DNA from 4 places in the Halonatronomonas betaini genome. Region 1 is predicted to be linked to each of the others. Evidence: riboswitches for the same ligand, from Rfam matches in the RefSeq annotation. Region 1 holds a riboswitch; each other region holds the start of a gene.
The links. Region 1 has a riboswitch for cyclic di-GMP ahead of I0Q91_RS03675 (FapA family protein). Riboswitches for the same ligand answer to the same signal wherever they lie in the genome.
Positions count from the first base shown of each region.

Region 2: linked by a shared signal. The riboswitch ahead of I0Q91_RS07485 (DUF4382 domain-containing protein) and the one ahead of I0Q91_RS03675 (FapA family protein) in region 1 are both predicted to bind cyclic di-GMP.
Region 3: linked by a shared signal. The riboswitch ahead of I0Q91_RS04460 (carboxypeptidase-like regulatory domain-containing protein) and the one ahead of I0Q91_RS03675 (FapA family protein) in region 1 are both predicted to bind cyclic di-GMP.
Region 4: linked by a shared signal. The riboswitch ahead of I0Q91_RS11675 (S8 family peptidase) and the one ahead of I0Q91_RS03675 (FapA family protein) in region 1 are both predicted to bind cyclic di-GMP.

Region 1 is NZ_JADPIE010000002.1:125,135-128,352, forward strand. It holds gene I0Q91_RS03675 (FapA family protein) at 119-1,915, opposite strand; cyclic di-GMP riboswitch class I at 1,987-2,068, opposite strand; gene I0Q91_RS03680 (ABC transporter substrate-binding protein) at 2,305-3,218, opposite strand, start outside.
Region 2 is NZ_JADPIE010000003.1:416,904-420,121, forward strand. It holds gene I0Q91_RS07480 (fasciclin domain-containing protein) at 1-116, opposite strand, end outside; gene I0Q91_RS07485 (DUF4382 domain-containing protein) at 318-1,418, opposite strand; cyclic di-GMP riboswitch class I at 1,503-1,589, opposite strand; gene I0Q91_RS07490 (GNAT family N-acetyltransferase) at 1,741-2,622, opposite strand; gene I0Q91_RS07495 (ADP-ribosylglycohydrolase family protein) at 2,819-3,218, shown strand, end outside.
Region 3 is NZ_JADPIE010000002.1:285,145-288,362, reverse strand. It holds gene I0Q91_RS04465 (single-stranded-DNA-specific exonuclease RecJ) at 1-1,314, shown strand, start outside; cyclic di-GMP riboswitch class I at 1,387-1,465, shown strand; gene I0Q91_RS04460 (carboxypeptidase-like regulatory domain-containing protein) at 1,533-2,417, shown strand; gene I0Q91_RS04455 (hypothetical protein) at 2,617-3,066, opposite strand; gene I0Q91_RS04450 (hypothetical protein) at 3,106-3,218, opposite strand, start outside.
Region 4 is NZ_JADPIE010000007.1:40,147-43,364, reverse strand. It holds gene I0Q91_RS11685 (replicative DNA helicase) at 1-1,309, shown strand, start outside; gene I0Q91_RS11680 (hypothetical protein) at 1,299-1,526, shown strand; cyclic di-GMP riboswitch class I at 1,615-1,694, shown strand; gene I0Q91_RS11675 (S8 family peptidase) at 1,783-3,218, shown strand, end outside.

The DNA.
Region 1 (3,218 bases):
AAAAAGTTTATCCTGGTTGTTCTCGTTTTTTTGAAATATATTGTCCATTCTAAGAACTCCTCTTATAATATAATTAATGATACTTAGAAATTACACCTGTTATAGATAAAATTCAAATCTAGAATTTTGACCTTTTGCTCCAGATTCTTTTGATATTCTGGTCGACTTTGTCGTCAATCCAGTTCTGCCAGCCTGGCCAGCTGTGGGACTCAAATCTGCCATCTTCATTTACTTTAATATAAATATTTTTGCTACCAGCTGAAAATTTCATTTTGTCTTCAGGACCAACTACTATTACATTCTCCTTGATTTCACGGGCTAGAAATCCTGCTTTAACTTTTATTTTTGTTGTACCTAATTCTGCGCCAACAGCACCTCCAGCAAACCAGCCTCCTGTATTATAGGTTCCACCTTTGAAAAAGGAAGTTTTATTATTACCGATTATATTTCCAGCTGTCTTAATAGTTGATGTGTATACCCCCTGCTGGAAAAGATATATGTCTCCACTGGCTGTTATCTCTGAATTCTGGATATAACCGGCAGCTAAATTGCTTTTACCAAAAGCCTGCTGCCTGTAAAGTTTATTATCTATCTTATTTGCTATCTCCTTTAATTGAGCATAGCTATCTTTTGAATAGTTCTTATATCCAAGCAGATACTGATGTAATAACTTTATACTATCTTTAAAAGGATTATTTTCCTGTCTTTTATTTTTCAATACCTGCTGACAGCTACTTATTAGCTCCGATTTTATTTTAGAAAGTTTTTTAGAGTTAGAAATTAATGTTCTAAATTTCCGGTCAATCTTTACTACTTCTCTATCTTCATTATATATATTTAACATTTTTTCGAAAGTACCAATAAAGATATTAATATTTTTATTGAAAAGTTCATCAATTATATCATCTTTTTCTGAAGAAATACCTATCTTTAAATTTGCACCGATAATATTGTGGCCAGCATAAATATCACCACCGGTTATTATCTCTGCATTATTGATATGTTTTCTAACTTTAAGAATTCCTTCGATATTGACACCAAAGAAATCCTGAATACTACCGGTAACAATTAAGTCACCTGAATAAGAGATCTTACCTGTATCCCTATCAATATCGCCCTCAATTCTATGCTGCTGGATTACTGATACTTTTACAGAGTCTTTTCTATGTTCAATTACAGGTCTGCCAGCTTCTAAAGCGATTATTTTATTACCTGCTGGATTAGACATAACATTATCACCTAAAATGATTTCTGGATCATCTGGTGGAGACAGCCTAATTGTTTTGCCTCTAACTGTTGTTCCTTTCTGACCAGGGGTTGCCTCTTTTTTAACTGCTATTACCTGGCCAGGTAGAACAGATATAATATGTTTATGAAAATATTCGATATTACTTTCCTCTCTGATATTAACTGGTTCAATTCTAGCCGTTCTGCCAGGTTTAGGTTCTTTACCTTTTGCAATTAATACTCTTTGATTTTCCTGGGTATTAACCAGGCTAGAAATTACTTCCTGATCAATACCATATATAATTCCAGCCTGCTGAATTGCCTGTAATATTTCAGATTTTTTAACTTCAGGATATTCTCTGGAAGTCTCAGAACTAACCAGAACTGATACTCCTTTTTGTTCAACTAATTTTACCTGGTAATCTTTAGCTGGCTGTATTTTGATTTCCAAATAAGCTTCCATCTCATCTTCAGTAACTTCTACATCAATAGTTTTAGAAGAGCTATAACTTAAATCTTTATCTTTTATTCTATATTTAATATCCGAATCTCCTGTTACTATTGCTCTTTTTTCTATTAAATTGCCATCAACAAATAGATCTACATTATCGCCAGCTGAAAGCACAGGATATCTCATCATATCTTCTTTTTCTTCTACTAATATCTTATCGCCTGAAATCTTTAGCATAATTTCCCCTCCAGAAATTAATGATACTAAAAAAACCGGCTTCATAGCCGGTTGATGTCACATTGAAAACAAGCGGCAACCAGGCAGTCTTATAAATTTATAAGATCCACGGCTTTGCGTCCCTGCCTCACAGCAGGTTTGCCCAATATTTATTATTGTTTTACATAGTATAATAGTACCAATTTTCTAATGGAATTGCAAGTCATTTCAATCGGCTGAAAGTAACAAATTAGCTTAATTTAAATAAAAATTTAGTGTTATAAGGATAACAATAATAGAGTTAGTCTTGATAGATAAACTGCCGGCCATATTTTTTCCTGACCGGCAGTTGTTGTCTTAACTTATGAAATATAGCTGCTTCTGGTTCCAGCTAATATGTTAGCAAGCAGTTAAATGTCCTCTAATTCTTCTTCTAGTTCTGGATGGATTGAAATAGCCAGGCCTCTTAAACCGTCAATTAACCTTGGAGATGGCCTGCTGATGATGTCCTGATCTATTACATGAACTCTCTCGTTTTCAACTGCAGTTAACACTTCAAAGTTATCTCTGCCCAGGATCTTTTCTTCTGTCACCTGATGTTCAGCACTATGAGGAGTGGAGATATAAACTTCTGGATCTAAATCTATTAATGTTTCCATCCCAATTTGAGGCCAGCCGGCATCAATTTCTGCCCCAAGATTTATACCTCCTGCCAGCTCAATCATATTATCAATAAAGGTGTCTCCACCGGCTGTTGTTATAGGTTCATTCCAGATTTCGTAAAATACTTCTGGCCTTTCCTCCTGACTTTCAACTAGCTCCAAAATTTTATCCATTCTTGTTTCCATATCGTTTACAACCTGATCGGCCTGATCAGTTTTTCCAGTGACAAGGCCTAGATTTTCAAAGTTGCTAAAAACTTCTTGAATATCATTAGCTTCAAATCCAACTACTGTTAGACCTAAATCCTGGAGTCTATTAATAATATCGACTGATGTGATACCTGCAGTTACTATTAAATCCGGGTCTTTATCTATAATAACTTCTATATTTGGCTCACTAATGCTTCCAACTGTATCAATCTTGCTAACCTCTTCAGGGTAATCACAATAAGTAGTTACACCAACTAACCTATCTTCTAAGTCAATTGCAAATAACATTTCTGTTGTGCTTGGTGAAAGAGAAATAATAGTTTCAGGTTCTTCGGTAATTTCAATTTCATTACCTAAATCATCAGTAACTTCCACAGGAAAAGCCTCAAGTCCAGGTGCGAACAGAATTGATACAAATAATAAGATACAACTTAACAAAATAACTCTATTAA
Region 2 (3,218 bases), on a different contig from region 1:
TCAATAATATCGTTTGTTGTATCTGTCAGACCATTTGTACATCCTGTCAGAAAAAGCACCAATGCCAGGGTTAAAGCTAAAAAACCTACTCGAAAGAAATTTCTACTTTTTTTCATTTTATTTATCCTCCTAAATTAATAATGTTTATTATTAATATTATTATACCAAATTTAGAATTATCTCAGTCATATATCAGTCATATTTCAGTCATATCTCAGTCATATTCCAACTTTTTTAGAGTTCAATTTAAAAAACCTGGCATTTTACTGCCAGGCTTCTAAATAATACTATTATATTTTAAAGTTTACTTAATCTGTTTATTCTTCAGAGTTGTCTTCATTTTCGTCTTCTCCGGAATCATCTCCATTTGTATCTTCTTCAGTATCATTTTCTTCAGACTCTTCTAAATCAACAGATGATAAAATAATTGGATCATCTAACTCTATTTTTTCACCAACAATAACCGAAACTGGTTCTTCAAGTATTTTAACTTCATAATCTGAGTCATCAATCACAATTTCATCTTTCATTTCATCTTCATCTTCATCTTCGCTTTGCTCTTTATAGCCAACAAAAGCTCTTAATTTATATTCGCCATCAGAAAGACCTCGGAGCATAAATGAACCAGCATCTCTACCACTAATCTCTTCAATTGAAGTCAATGAGATAGCTTCAGGTTCCGCACCATCTTTAAACTCTTTAGCTTCTGAATCATAATCATTAACATTATATGCTTCAACATAAACATCTCTATTATCAATATCTATAAATTCTTCTTTTATATCTCCATCTTCCTCAAATTTACCTAATACCCGACCAAGAATATTTCCTGCATAATTTTTATCAATTACATTTACAGCCTGTGTATTTAAAATAGCTTTATCTGATCTCCCAGCAAAAACCAGTTTTGTCAGGTCAACATCAAGAACAATCGAAGTAATTGTATCTCTCTCAATTCCAAAATTGTAATCAATCTGAAAACCTTTTTGTTGACCAGCAGGAACTTTCAAAGGCATTTCAGAACCATCATCAAATACTAACCTTGATAAATATCCCTGACCATCTTCATCAGCTAATTTAAGTCTAATTTTATTGTAATTGCCTTCAGGTAAAAATTTATCTCCTAACTTTTTTTCTGTAAATTGAAGCTGTAATAAATCAACTTTTAACATTTCATCTTCTTCATCTTCAAAATTATTAATTGTCTCCCAGCCGCCATCTACATGATTAACATTAACTTCATCGATATAAACATAAACATGTTCAAGATCATTAACAGCATTATCAGCGATAAATAAAGCCAGTTGGCCGGTCTCTTGATCTGTATCTACTCCATCTCCTAAAAAATCACCGGTACAACCTGCTACAACAATCGTAAACAGAATAAGTGAAACAACAAAAATTGTCTTTTTTTTCATTAAATTATTCCTCCTTAGAAAAATCGATTTAATTTTAAATTAAAATAAAAACTGTCGCAAATCAGGCTGCGACAGAAATATAATTGCTGCAACCTGGCAGTCATAGAAAAAAATTCTTTAGACCCATAGCTTTGCGCAAGCCAGCTTTCGCTGACCTTGCCCATATGATTTTTTTATTTTTATTAATTAAAGTATACCATAGTTAAAGATAAATAAAATTGTATTTCTATAAGTGTACCCTTATTTATCGGAATAATGCTCCGAAAGTATCAGTATATTTTGCTCTTCTGGCTGGAGTTTAAATCCATAAAATTCCAGGGCTTTAATTTAATATCTTCTGCCATCTTTCTCTATACGCTACTGTTTCAAAACCTATATTTTTATAAAAGTCAGGTGCTCCTCCAAAACAATACTCTGCTCCTAATGCTTTAGTCTTTTTCATACCTTCAGTCAGAGCAATTGTTGCCAGGCCCTTACCTCTATGTTCAGGCACTGTTGCCAGAGGCTCTAAATAAGCATATTTATTCTGAGTGTCAAACCACATCCCTGCATAACAGGCATATTCTCCATCAGGGGCCTTTATTATAGTTGTTAAATCTTTTCTAAAGTTAGGTCCACTCTGCATTAGCAACCTTCCTTCATAATCATCATCAGGATTAGGACCATGATCAAACCCTTTCCAGAGGCAATCATGTATCTTCTTTATATCATTTTCCTCTTCCAGTGTAAATAATGAATAATCGGATGGCAGGTCAAATTCAACAAAATCTTTTTCATAAGAGAATATAGTTACTATTTCTTTATATTCTTTCTTATAACCATTATTTTGTAATAGATCTCTTTTAACTTTTTCTTTATCTGTAATCCATACATTTAAAATAATCTTTCCATCTTTAATTGTTGATAATTCCTTTTCAACATATTCAAGCATCTCAAATAATAATTTATTATAACCTGGTTTTACAACTAAAAAAGCATCTCCTAAATCCATCTCATAACATGCTAAACCAATGATTTCTCCTTTTTCCTCCCAGATACCAAATCGATGAGCAGATTGATAATTAAAATACGGATGAGTATGGGCATATTCAAAAAATTGTTGTAAGAGATAACTGTTTAATGTGCCTACATTATAAATATCAACTAAAAACTGACTCACTTTTTTAAAATCAGCTAATAACTTATATCTTCTTCTAGTAATCATCTTCTCACCTCTTATTTTGTTTTCTTATATAATCATTCAGGATATTTTAAATTTATCCTGCATGATTTTTGTTATTACATAAATCAATGTTTTATTATGTTAAAAGCCAAAAATTGTAACCAGCTTTATTTTCTTTTTAGTTTTAATCGTCTATAATATTAAATAAATGATAAATAACTATACAGGAGGGTTAAGCATGAAAAATAAAAGGGAAGATATTGTAATGGCAGTATTTATAGCAGATGCCCTATCTTTTGGCTCACACTGGGTTTATGATACAGACAAATTAAAAGAAGAATACACAGGAATCATCAATGAATTCAGAGCTCCAATGTCTAATTTCCATGAAGGTAAAGCAGCTGGAGATTTAAGTCATTATGGCGAACAGGCTCTGGCCCTTTTAAGATCGATCTCTGATAATAAGGGGTTTAACCTTAAGAAATTTAAAGCTGACTGGATAAAACATGTTGAAAATACTGAGATGTATATGGATCATTCGATGAAGGATACTCTGAATATATTTAAAGTTTCAGATACACTTATCGGTGCTGATAATGTTGAGCTCGGTGGAATAGCCCGAAGTCTGCCATTATTTA
Region 3 (3,218 bases), 160 kb from region 1:
AGTGGTGATAGATATCGGGATGAATATGGGCTTTCAAAAAAATCAGTTGAGTTAATCAAAAAAGAATTAAAGCCATCACTGGTTATAACCCTGGATTGTGGTATCTCTAATCAGATAGAAATAAATGAGTTAAAAGATGATAATATTGAAGTTATAGTTATTGACCATCATAAAAATGACGATTTAGAGAGTTTGAAAATTTTAGGTGATAATTTTATAGATCTAAAAGTAAAAAGTGGGAATTATCAATTTAAAGAATTCTCTGGAGGAGGAATTACCTGGAGAGTAGGTCAGGCTTTATTAAAGGAATCATTTGATGAGGTTCTTGATCTTGTAACTCTTTCTACTGTCGCAGATGTTGTTCCACTTGTAGGTGAAAACAGATATATTGTTGCTGCCGGTCTAGAAAAATTTTGTTCAGGCGATATAAATCCTGGCCTGGATAAATTAACTTCTTTTTTGTGCCAATCACCTGAAGCAATTACTGCTTCGGATCTGGGTTATCAGATAGGTCCAGCCATTAATGCAACAGGAAGACTGGGATCGCCTGAGCCTGTTCTTGACTTACTTTTATATGAAGAAAGAAAACCAGCCCAAGATTTAAATCAACTTGCTCATCAATTAATTTCAAATAATGAGAAACGAAAAGAATTAACAGATAGAATAATGGAGATAGTTGATAAGAAAATCAAACCAGAATTGAATGTGATTTTGGTTAAGGGTAAAATTTTAAGGGGGCTAGTTGGTTTGATAGCCGGCAAACTTTCTAGCAAATATAATAAACCAGCTATTGTTATTGATAGTCAGACCTTAAAAGGAAGTGCCAGAAGTATTGAGCCTTTTGATATTTATGCGAATTTAAAGAGATGTCAGCAAGAAGGTATGTTAGAAGAAACTGGAGGTCATAAGCTGGCTGCTGGTTTAAAATTAAAAGCTGGAAGATTTAGAGACTTTTTTGAAAAAGTTAATCAGCTAGCAGAAGGTATTGAGTATAAAAGGGAGACTTACGATCTTGAATTAGATTTAGATAGGGTTAACTCAGATTTACTTGATAGTCTATACAGACTTGCTCCCTTTGGGCATAAAAATAGACATCCTGTTTTTTTATCTAAAGATGTTGAAATAGATAATCCTAATTTAATTAAAGAAAGACATTTAAAATTTGAGTCTAATGATATTGAAAGCATAGGATTTTATATGGCTGATAAGTTTGAGAGAGTTAAATCTGGTTATGCTGATCTCCTTTATCAGCCAGAATGGACAACATTTAGAAATAGAACTTATATTAACTTGATAGTTAAGGATATTTATTAATAATATAATTAATTTAGCCTATTGTTTTTTATAATTATTCATATTATAATTATTTACAAATAAAATATTTACCTGAGATAAAGGCACTCCTGTCGAAAGGCAGGTTCGCAAAGCTAGATACCCTGATAAACAGGGTGGTTCGGCTACCGGAGGGATTAATTTACACTACTCTTCGGAGTAGTTTTTTGTTTTTTATGGGCTTTTTTAAGGAGGATATTATGAGAAATATCAAAAAAATTGTGTTTTCTATCATGGTTTTATTTGTTGTTTTTGCAATTACAGGCTGTTCTTCATCCAGTGATATAGTTACTTTTACCGGTGATAGACCTGTTAGAGGTGAGGTTAGTGGTACAGTTGTTGAAACTTTCAGTGACGATAACCCTGTAGAAGATGCCAGGATAGTGAGAACAGACAGTAACTCAGTAACATACTCAGAAAGTGATGGTAATTATAGATTAGAAGATGTTGATAACAATACTGAAATTACAGTAACAAGAGACGGTTATGAGCCTGTTTCAAGAACAGTAGAAGTGGAAGAAGATGGCCAAACAATTAACATAAATTTTAGATTATATAAAGAATATAGTGAAGATGATGAATCAGATAGTGATAATGGAAATGAAGAAAGTACAATAAGTGCAGATTTGCTATTTGAATTAAACTGGCAAGAAGGTGTCGAGGACCTTGATGCACACTTAATAGTTCCAGATAGTAATGATTCCAGCCAGGAAGGTTATCATATTTATTATCAGGATCAAGGTTCTAGAAATAGTTATCCCTATGCTGAACTTGATCAAGATATTTTAACTTATGAGAATAATGAACCTGAAACTATTCGGATTGAAAGATTATATGAAGGTCGCTATATATATTTCATTAAAAACTTTTCAATGTATGATTCAGATAATCGAGAAGATGTACCAGAAATAAGTGATTCTGAAGCAATGGTTCGCGTTCGTGAAAACGGTGAATGGACTGAATATGAAGCTCCTACAGATGAAAATGGAATGCACTGGCATCTTTTTGATATTATAGTTGATGAAAATGGATATGAAATAGATTATATAAATGAATTTACCGATGATGAACCAGGGTTAGACTAGAATTTTTAATAAAACCCCTATTACTTAAAGAGACAGGTTAAAACCTGTCTCTTTACTTTTTTTTTATTAATTTTTCAATCTTTTAGTGGAGATAGGATAATTCAGGCAGTTAGAAATGCAGTTAAATAATTTAGATAAATTAATTTATTAAAATGAAACCTGTAGAACCTAGGTTCTACAGGTTATGGTAATTAATATTTTATCGACTAACCATTATTAATGTTTCTCCTTCTTGCCACCATACTTCAAGAATTTCATCTTCATAATTGACTCCTGCTTCCAGGATAATCATACAATGAGCATATCCTGCTTCACATGCATTAACAGAAGCATATAAGATATCATTAGATTTAACCTGGAAAGTTTGTCCTCCAGGGAAATTTAAATCAGGATTTTCTCCAATCCCTGAAAGATCAACCATCAATATCTGTTGTAAACCAGACCCAAAATCAAATGAACCTACTAACAATGTTCCAGCTCCAGTACATCCATAATCTGCAAGCTGTGGAATTAATTCTACCTTATCAACTAATAAAGACTGTACTCTGGTTGGTAAGCCTCCGCCTCTTGTTACAATTGCATAAGAATCTATAGCGCTGAACACAAAGACAATTCCAATTATGAAGAGAAAAAGAATAAATTTCTTCATAAGATTTACCTCCTAAATGCAAATGTTTTGAAGAAAATATTACATACTGGTTAAAACTAAATTGCCAACCTCCTGCCACCAGACTTCAAGATTTTCCGGAGCAAATACTTCTCCAGGTTCTAAAACCATCATTATATTAGAAAAACCTTCTT
Region 4 (3,218 bases), on a different contig from region 1:
TCAGTATCCAGACCAGATCGATCAAGCTGCTGATGAACTGGAAAATAGACATTTTAATAATCCTCAGGCAAGTTTGATTTACGAGGAGTTACTCAAACAGTTTAGACGGGATGGCGGGATCTCCAGGACAAAGTTATTATTAAAACTTAGAGAGGGTAATCTTGTTAATGATCCTGAAGAGATCATGGAACGGCTTACTTCTGGCTATAACTCCAGAGAAGAATTAAAGCCAACTATTGACCTGATTAAGGAAGATTATCAGAAAAAACTTCTGCGTCAGGCAGCCAACCAGCTCCAGGAGCTGGCTAATGATCCTGATAGAACTATTGACCAGTATCAATCCCGGGCCCAGGAGATTGTCTTCACTGCGACAAGTGAGGCCAGTGATCTTGAAAAACATATCTTTTCTATGGAAGAGGCCTTAATAAAATCCTATGAATATTATATTGACCGTCGGAATAATTTAACTGATACCGGGGTTCAGACCGGTTATATGAGTTTGGATAGAATGATAGGGGGTTTCAAGAAAGGCCACCTGAATGTTATTGCTGCTTCCACTTCTATGGGTAAGACTGCTTTTGCTATTAATATTGCACAGAATATTCTCCGCCGGGATATTCCTGTTGGAATTATCTCACTTGAGATGGAGGCCCAGGAGATCGTTGACAGGATGATCGTTCAGGAAGCAATGGTTAATGCCTGGAAATACAGTCAGGGAGAAACCAGTGATTCTGAGGATGAGAAGATTTCAAGTGCTTTAAATAAGATGCATGAATATCCGCTGATGATCTCTGATGAGCGTGGTTTGAATGTTGCCCAGATTCGGGCCCGATTGCGAAAGTTTAAGTCACAGCTAGATGAGCTGGGGCTAGTAATTATTGATTATCTCCAGATGGTCAAATTACCTGAAGATAGTGCTCAGAATACAGCCAGAGCTGTCGGTGAAATCGTACTCCAGCTGAGAAATATGGCCTCAGAGCTTGAGGTCCCGATTGTATTGATATCACAGATCAGCCGTAGCTTTACAAGCAGACAGGATAAACGGCCTGTGCTCTCTGATCTTCGTGATTCAGGAAATATTGAAGAGATAGCTGATGGAGTTATCTTCCTTTATAGAGAGGCTCATACTTCAGCTGCTGCCAGGGAAAAGGCAGAACTTGAAGGAACCCAGGGTAAGACCGATATTATTATTGCCAAGCAGAGAACTGGCCAGACTGGACTGGTTAACCTCCATTTCGATGAGGATCATATCCGTTTTGTTGATCCTGAGAATATGTCTTATGAGGATGCGATCCCAAATGCCCAGTGATGAAAGTATCAAGCTTAAAGCTTTAACAGCTTTCTTTTCAGCTTATGCCGACCTTAAGGACCAGGGAGATATAACCAGAGAGCAGTTTAATCAGGTCAATGAGTTAATTGAAGATATTGAAAAAATAGAGTATGATGCTCTGATAACAAGATTGGTGGAAATTTTTCCTGATTATCAACCTAAGGAATTAGGACTATTTTCTCTGGATAACAAATAATAATTCTTTAATATTATACACATTTTTTTATCTTTATGATATAATGAATCCAAAGATTAAAAATATGTTTTAAAAATTTAATAACATCCTTTGATAAAGGCACCCCTGTCGTAAGGCAGGTCCGCAAAGCCTGAAGCCCAATAGTTATTGGGTGGTTCAGCTACCGAAGGGAGTAGCTTAACTTATAATACTACTCTTCGGAGTAGTTTTTTTATTGCCTTTATTCAGGATTGTTATTCAGGAGGTCCGAACAATCTTGAAAAAAAATACTAAATTATTTGCGCTTGCAGCCTTATTGTTTAGTTTTATATTTATAATATCTGCCTGTTCAAGTTCTTCCTCTCTTTCAGAGGAAATTGATTCGACAAATAAACCTGAAGGCACCTATATTGAAGGCATTATAAGTATTAACCATGATTTCTCAAGCTCAACAACGACAACTGAAACTTCTTCTGTTTCTTCATTGAGTAATTCTTCAGGTATAAATAATGTAAATACTGAAAGTCAGTCTGAAAATGAAATGATAATCCATTTAAATAGTGGATTAAGTAAAAGCGAAGCTATTGATAAAGTCGAAGAGATGGGATACCGAGCTCTTGATTTTATGCCAGAGCTGGATGCAATCCTGGTTGAAGTTCCTGACAATGGTGCTCGTGTTTCAGCAATGAGTTCAGCTGAAAGTTCTTCTGATATTAGGTCAAGCCAGCCCAACCATATTTTTACCACCCAGGATTACGTAATCCCTAATGATGATAATTTTTCCAGACAATGGGCAGCTTCAGCGATTAAACTTCCTCAGGCCTGGAGACAGACAACAGGTTCAGACAGGGTTAGAGTTGCTGTACTTGATACTGGCATAGATTATAACCACCCTGAACTGGCTGATTTTATAGATAAAGATTCGAGTTATAATTTTATTGATAATAATTCAGATGCTATGGATTATAATAATCATGGTACACATGTTGCTGGAATAATTAGTGCTAAAGGAGATAATGGCAATGGTACCGCCGGAGTAATGTGGGAATCAGAATTAATGGCTGTAAAGGTACTAGGTGATGATGGAAATGGCTCTGAATGGTCTCTAGCCCAGGGAATTCTTTATGCTGCCGGTCTTTTAGATAATCAACCAAGGCAGACTGCTGATATTATAAATTTATCTTTAGGTATGAGTGATCCTAATCATGTCCCTAAAACTCTAGAAAGGGCTATTGAAAGAGCTGCTGCTGAAGGCATAATAATTGTCGCTGCTTCTGGAAATAATGGCTCCAGAGGAGTTATTTATCCTGCTGCATTCCCAGAGGTTATTGCTGTAGGAGCCCTTGAAGAAAATGGCTCAGATATGCCTGGGGTTGCAAGTTATTCCAATTATGGACCTGAGATAGATGTAACTGCTCCTGGATCATTGATTTATAGTACTCTAGTAGATGATAAGTTTGGCTATATGTCTGGCACTTCGATGGCTGCACCCCATGTATCTGGTCTTGCTGGCTTAATGCTAAGCGAAGGTATTAGAGCTAGAGATGTTAGATCATTACTACAGGATACAGCAATTAAACTTGGAAACGATGATTATAGTGAATCATACGGTTACGGTATGATAAATTCATATAAATCTGTTTATCAGGCTAATAAAATTAATATTATCCTGGGAAATGAAAATGGCGATGGATATGATATAATTAGCAAAAC